Linked DNA regions of Antarctobacter heliothermus. The protein of the gene in region 1 binds, or shares a complex with, the protein of each later gene. Links are inferred from orthologs where the notes say so. Each region holds a gene or a part of one and is shown on either strand. Other genes may lie near its edges.

Evidence for each region.
Region 2: the proteins of dnaG (region 1) and ANTHELSMS3_RS13965 are in contact, whole or in part, in a crystal structure (PDB 2R6A), measured with the Geobacillus stearothermophilus proteins. The link is inferred for Antarctobacter heliothermus from one-to-one orthologs. Residues at the interface, in WP_049624496.1 of Geobacillus stearothermophilus: Lys456, Leu457, Leu458, Pro459, Ala460, Asn463, Ala464, Leu467, Leu535, Leu536, Ile537, Ala538, Gln544, Glu545, Asp548, Tyr549, His552; in WP_033016901.1 of Geobacillus stearothermophilus: Ser13, Glu15, Ala16, Gln18, Glu91, Leu92, Asp94, Ala95, Val96, Pro97, Thr98, Ala99, Ala100, Asn101, Tyr104, Tyr105, Ile108.

What each region holds. Positions count from the first base shown.
Region 1 is NZ_CP022540.1:2,288,750-2,291,770, forward strand. Bases 73-3,021 are described here. They hold dnaG (DNA primase), read left to right. Parts: upstream 73-539; coding sequence 540-2,504; downstream 2,505-3,021. Other genes in these bases: ANTHELSMS3_RS10880 (sarcosine oxidase subunit gamma), read left to right, coding at 73-139; ANTHELSMS3_RS10885 (hypothetical protein), read left to right, coding at 182-457; rpoD (RNA polymerase sigma factor RpoD), read left to right, coding at 2,628-3,021. Outside these bases: more of ANTHELSMS3_RS10880, read left to right, coding at 1-72. UniProt on the Escherichia coli protein: RNA polymerase that catalyzes the synthesis of short RNA molecules used as primers for DNA polymerase during DNA replication.
Region 2 is NZ_CP022540.1:2,920,047-2,923,009, reverse strand. What follows is about bases 1-2,891. They hold ANTHELSMS3_RS13965 (replicative DNA helicase), read left to right. Parts: upstream 1-647; coding sequence 648-2,135; downstream 2,136-2,891. Other genes in these bases: ANTHELSMS3_RS13960 (adenosylcobinamide-GDP ribazoletransferase), read right to left, coding at 2,157-2,891; ANTHELSMS3_RS13970 (orotate phosphoribosyltransferase), read left to right, coding at 1-452. Outside these bases: more of ANTHELSMS3_RS13960, read right to left, coding at 2,892-2,924. UniProt on the Escherichia coli protein: The main replicative DNA helicase, it participates in initiation and elongation during chromosome replication. Travels ahead of the DNA replisome, separating dsDNA into templates for DNA synthesis.

The DNA.
Region 1 (3,021 bases):
GTGCCAGCATATGACGGTTCACATCAGTCGGCGGGCGGAGGGGCTGCAACTGATGGCGTTCCGGTCGATGGCGCGGACTCTTGCCCATGACATCGGTGAGGCCATGGCCTCGGTTGCCGGGAGGCGTGCGGCGGGCTAAATGGCCCTCTTGCCGCAGGTGAGCCAGAGGAGAGTGAGTGTCATGCGTGTGTTGGCAATGATCGCTGTGATCGGAATGACGGCATCCGGCTCTGTGGCGCAGGATGTCGATAAATGTGCCCTGACGGAAACATGGTTCAACGCCGCCGTGCAGGCGCGGCTGGACGGTGACACCATCGGCACGGTGCGCCGCGCGTTGCGCAAGGATATGGACCGGACGGCCGCCGAACAATTGGCCGAGTTCGTCTTTGCCCTACCCGAAGAGGCGCTGACGCCCGAGGTGGCCAAGGCCGCCCGCACCCAGTGTGAGGCGCTCTGATTCACAGCAGGACGGGACTGTTCGTCTGTCACGCGGTTGACGGCCTCTTGGCATTGGCGCCGCAAAGCCCGATATTGGCTGCATGAGTCTCCCCCCCGGTTTTCTGGATGAACTGCGCAATCGCTCCAGCCTCGCACAGGTGGTGGGGCGCAAAGTGCTGTGGGACAACCGGAAATCCAATCAGGGCAAGGGCGACCTGTGGGCGCCGTGCCCGTTTCATCATGAAAAGACCGCGTCCTTTCACGTCGATGACCGCAAGGGGTATTATTACTGCTTTGGCTGCCACGCCAAAGGCGATGCGATTTCCTTTGTGCGCGAGACGGAAAACGTGAGCTTCATGGAAGCGATCGAGATTCTGGCACAAGAGGCGGGCATGGAAGTGCCCAAGGAAGATCCTCGCGCGCAACAAAAGGCGGACCGCCGGACGCAACTGGTCGAAGTCATGGAACAGGCTGTCGGGTTCTTTCGCCTGCAACTGAAGACGGGGGCAGGGGCCGAGGCGCGCGCCTATCTGGCGCGGCGCGGTCTGGATGAGGCGGCGCTGGAACGCTGGGAAATCGGTTTTGCCCCGCCGGGTTGGGAAAACCTGCGAGAGGCCTTGGCGGGGCGGGGCGTGTCGCCCGACCTGATGCTGGCCGCCGGACTGGTCAAAGCGTCGGACAAGGGGCGCGCGCCCTATGATGTGTTCCGCAACCGAATCATGTTTCCGATCCGTGATGCGCGCGGCCGGGCGATTGCCTTTGGCGGGCGGGCGATGGACCCGGATGACAACGCCAAATACCTGAATTCTCCGGAAACCGAACTGTTCGACAAGTCGCGCAACCTGTTCAATTTCAAACCCGCGCGCGAGGCATCGGGACGGGGGCAGACCCTGATCGTCGGTGAGGGCTACATGGATGTGATCGCGCTGTCCGAAGCCGGGTTCACGGCCTCTGTCGCGCCGCTGGGCACTGCGGTGACTGAGTCGCAGTTGCAATTGATGTGGCGCGTTTCGGATGAACCGGTGATTGCGCTGGACGGCGACAAGGCCGGGTTGAAGGCTGCCTACCGGGTGATCGACGTCGCCCTGCCGCTGTTGGAGGCGGGCAAAGGCCTGCGCTTTGCCATCATGCCAGAGGGCAAAGACCCGGACGATCTGTTGCGGGCCGAGGGGCCGGAGGCCGTCAAGACGGTGTTGGATGCGGCGATGCCCATGGTGCAACTGCTGTGGCGGCAAGAGACCGAGGGTTTGGTGCTGGACAGCCCGGAACGCAAGGCGGCGCTGGACAAGGCTCTGCGCGCGCGGATCGGCAAGATCCAAGACCCCAGCCTGCGTCATCACTATGGCGAGGCGATCAAGGAACTGCGGTTTCAGGCCTTTCGCGCGCAACGCCCGCAGCAGGCCCCACGCCAACAGCAGGCCTATCGCGGCAAGGGGTTCAAACCTTTTCAGCCTCCAGCAGTGCCAACGGCTGGGGCAAAGGCGTCATTCCTCGCCTCGTCCGGTGAAGATGGGGAGCGCCGCTTGCGGTTGGAGGTGATCCTGGCCGCCGTTCTGTCTGCGCCGGGCATCGCCGAGGGGTTCGAGACGGAGTTAGAGGACATGCCCTGCGCCGACGGGACGCTGGCGGCCTTGCGGGACGCGATTCTCGACAGTATCGCCGAACCAGAGACGATGACCCGGCGCGCAGAGGCGGTGATCGGGGCGGAAGCCCTTGAAAATCTTTTGATGGGACGCCATGTGGCGGTGGTGCCCTGTATTCGCACGCCCGGAAATGCCGACCAAGCGCGGCTGACCGTGGCAGAGGAACTGGCGAAGCTCGCCGCCGCCGACGGGTGGCAAGTAGAACTGAACGAAGCCGTGGAGGACCTGGCCGACCATGCTGATGAGGCGCTGACATGGCGTCTTGCAGAGGCCGCAAGGGTTCGCGCGCAGGCGGGTCGCCGCCGGGATGAAGATGATGCCGAATATGACGTGGGGCCAAACGGGGCCCCGATTGACCGTGAGGAACGCAGCGCGTTCGATTCGCTCCTGTCGCAGATTCGATTCGACAAGGGCCGAAAATGAGCGTCGTATTGGTGACGAACTGGTAAACAAATAAGGTTAAACGGGTGTGCGAATCACTTTATCGCGTTATTGAGACGTTTCAACGAATCGCCCCGTTCCCGAGCCCCCCATCAGGAGAGCCGCATGGCAGCCAAGGACAATGAAGACGTCAAGTCCGAAGACCAGGAAGAGGATGCCGGCCTCGACATGAGCCAGGCGGCGGTCAAAAAGATGATCGCCGAGGCGCGTGAACGCGGCTACATCACCTACGATCAGCTCAACCAGGTGCTTCCCCCGGATCAGGTCTCCTCGGACCAGATCGAGGACGTGATGTCCATGCTGTCCGAAATGGGCATCCAGATCACCGAAGAGGAAGAGCAGGAAGACGACGACAGCAAGGGCTCGACCGATCTGGTCGAAACCAAAAAGCCTGGCGAAGTCACCTTGGCCGGGTCTGGAAACGAAAAGCTGGACCGCACCGATGACCCGGTGCGCATGTACCTGCGCGAGATGGGCAGCGTCGAACTGCTGAGCCGCG
Region 2 (2,963 bases), 630 kb from region 1 along the record:
GTTTTGAGGCTTTCGACAACATCGCCGGGGGCGAAACAGCCGGTATTCCCTTTGCCGCGCTGGTGGCCGAACGCATGGCCCTGCCGATGACCTATGTGCGCAAGAAACCCAAAGGCTACGGCAAAAACGCCCGCATCGAGGGTGCCATGTCCGAGGGTGAGCGTGTGCTGCTGGTCGAGGATCTGACCACCGATGGCGGATCAAAGATCAGCTTTGTCGACGCGATCCGCGACACTGGCGCCACCTGCGCCCATACGGCGGTGATCTTTTACTACGGCATCTTCCCCGAGACGACCAAAACACTGGGCGATCACGGCGTTGCCCTGCACCACCTGTGCACCTGGTGGGAGGTGCTGGCCGAAGCGCCGGAAAAACACGCCGGCGTCCTGTCAGAGGTCGAGTCGTTCCTCAAGGACCCGCACGGCTGGCGCGCGGCCCGCAGCGAAACCTGACCCGACGACAGCGCTGACATCTTGTTGGTTGAACGTGACAGGAAGATCACAGGGCCGGCTCAGCCGCACCAGATGTTGACGGCCGACCGACCTAAATGCCAATATCCAGTGACCTGACTTATCAACAGAGATATACAGTCTGCCCGTCGCCGACGCCCGCTGATAGGGCATCTGTCTACGCAGCAGGGGATGGAAATGAACGAGATCGCAACGATCAACCCGACCGGAGTCGAAATTCAAGCGGCAGACACCATGCCCAATTCGATCGAGGCAGAGCAGCAGCTACTGGGCGCGATTCTTGTCGAGAACGACACCTATGATCGCATCGCCGCCATCATCGGCGCGCATCATTTCTACGACCCGGTCCACGCCCGAATCTTTGAAATCGCCGCCGCCCGTATCGCCAAGAACAACCTTGCCTCTCCGGTCACGCTCAAGGCGTTCATGGAGGATGACGAGGGCCTCAAGGAACTGGGCGGCCCGGCCTATCTGGCGCGTCTGGCGGCCTCTGCCATCTCGACCTTTGCGGTGCGCGACTATGCGCAGATGATCTATGACCTTGCCGTGCGCCGTGACCTGATCCGGCTGGGCAAGAGCATCTCGGACAAGGCAGCCAAGGTCGATGTGGCGTCAGAGCCGCGCGAACAGATCGTCGAGGCGGAACAGGCGCTGTACAAACTGGCCGAGCAGGGCCAGACCGAAAGCGGTTTCCAAAGCTTTCTCAAAGCGGTCACAGAGGCGGTCAATGTCGCCAACGCCGCCTATCAGCGAGAGGGCGGGCTGGCTGGTATTTCAACCGGCCTTGACGACATGGACAAGAAACTGGGCGGCCTGCACCCGTCTGACCTGTTGATTCTTGCCGGACGTCCGTCGATGGGCAAAACCTCATTGGCCACCAACATCGCCTTCAACATCGCCAAGGCCTATAAGAAGGGCCAGAAACCCGACGGCTCTATTGGCGCGACGGACGGCGGCGTGGTCGGCTTTTTCAGTCTTGAGATGAGCGCCGAACAGCTTGCCGGTCGTATCCTTGCCGAAGCGTCGGAAATCAGCTCGCACAAGATCCGCCAAGGCGACATGGATGAGACAGAGTTCCGCCGCTTTGTGCAGGCCGCCAAGGATCTGGAGGCCTGCCCGCTGTATATCGACGACACGCCTGCCCTGCCGATCAGTCAGGTGGCCGCCCGCGCGCGGCGTCTGAAACGGACCCACGGGCTGGACCTTGTGATCGTCGACTACCTGCAGCTGCTGCGCGGCACCGCCGAAAACCGGGTGCAGGAAATCGGCGAGATCTCCATGGGGCTCAAGGCCATCGCCAAGGAACTCAACATCCCGGTCGTCGCCCTGTCCCAGCTGTCGCGTCAGGTCGAAAACCGCGAGGACAAACGTCCGCAACTGTCGGACCTGCGGGAATCAGGCTCGATCGAACAGGATGCGGACGTGGTCATGTTCGTGTTCCGCGAAGAATACTACGCCGAGCGGGAAAAACCCTCGGACGACCGGCTGGACGAAATGGCGGCGTGGCAGGACCGGATGAGCCGCCTGCACGCCAAGGCCGAGGTGATCATCGGCAAACAGCGCCACGGTCCTATCGGCACGGTTGAACTGTCGTTCGAGGCGCAATTCACCCGCTTTGGCAATCTCGTCAAACCTTGGCAGCAGGATGGCCAACGGGACATGTGACGGCCAAAGGGGCATACCCGCTCACAGCCACAGCGCCAGCCCCAGATAAAAGCCAAGTTCCGCCAATTGTTGCGCCCCGCCAAGGCAATCGCCGGTATAGCCGCCGATGCGGTTGATGCTCCAGACGCGGAACGCCTGCCCCAACAGCACCGCCCCGGCAAAGCCGCAAAGCACCGCACCAATCCCCGCCACAAGGGTCAGCGGGATCAGCGCCACCATCGTCAGGGTCAGCGCCACGCGGTAGCCGTCAGGCGTGACCTTGGGGACAAATTTCTGCATGCCCTCGCTGCGGGCATGCACAGTGGTCCCGGTCACATGCACACAGGCCATGCGCCCGGTGGCATGTCCCGCCACCAGACCCGCCGCCGCCAGCCCCAGTGGAAACCCCGCGATCAGCGTCACTTTCAGCGCCAGCACCATGCCCAACGCCAGCGCGCCGTAAACCCCAAAGCGCCGTTGATCCATCAAGGCGATGATCTCGGCACGGTCGCGCCCGGTGGTCAGCGCCTCGACCGCGCCGACCAATCCGGCCTCGTGAAACGCCCCGGTCACCAACAGCGTGGCGGCCACCGATAGCAGCACCGCCACCATGCCCGGCGGGACGGGCATCGCCGCCCACAGCACCAGCGCCCCCAACAGCCCGACCAGCGTGCCGACTCCCGTATGGTACTTGACCGCGCGCACCATCAGATCATCCGACTCGGGCAAGGCCCGCGGCACCGGCAGTGCTGTCAGATAGCGCAGCGCCAGCCAGAACAGATCCGCCTCCAACCGCAGCACATTGCGCATGAACTTTCCTCCGTATCGGACCACCCAGATGCAGCATAA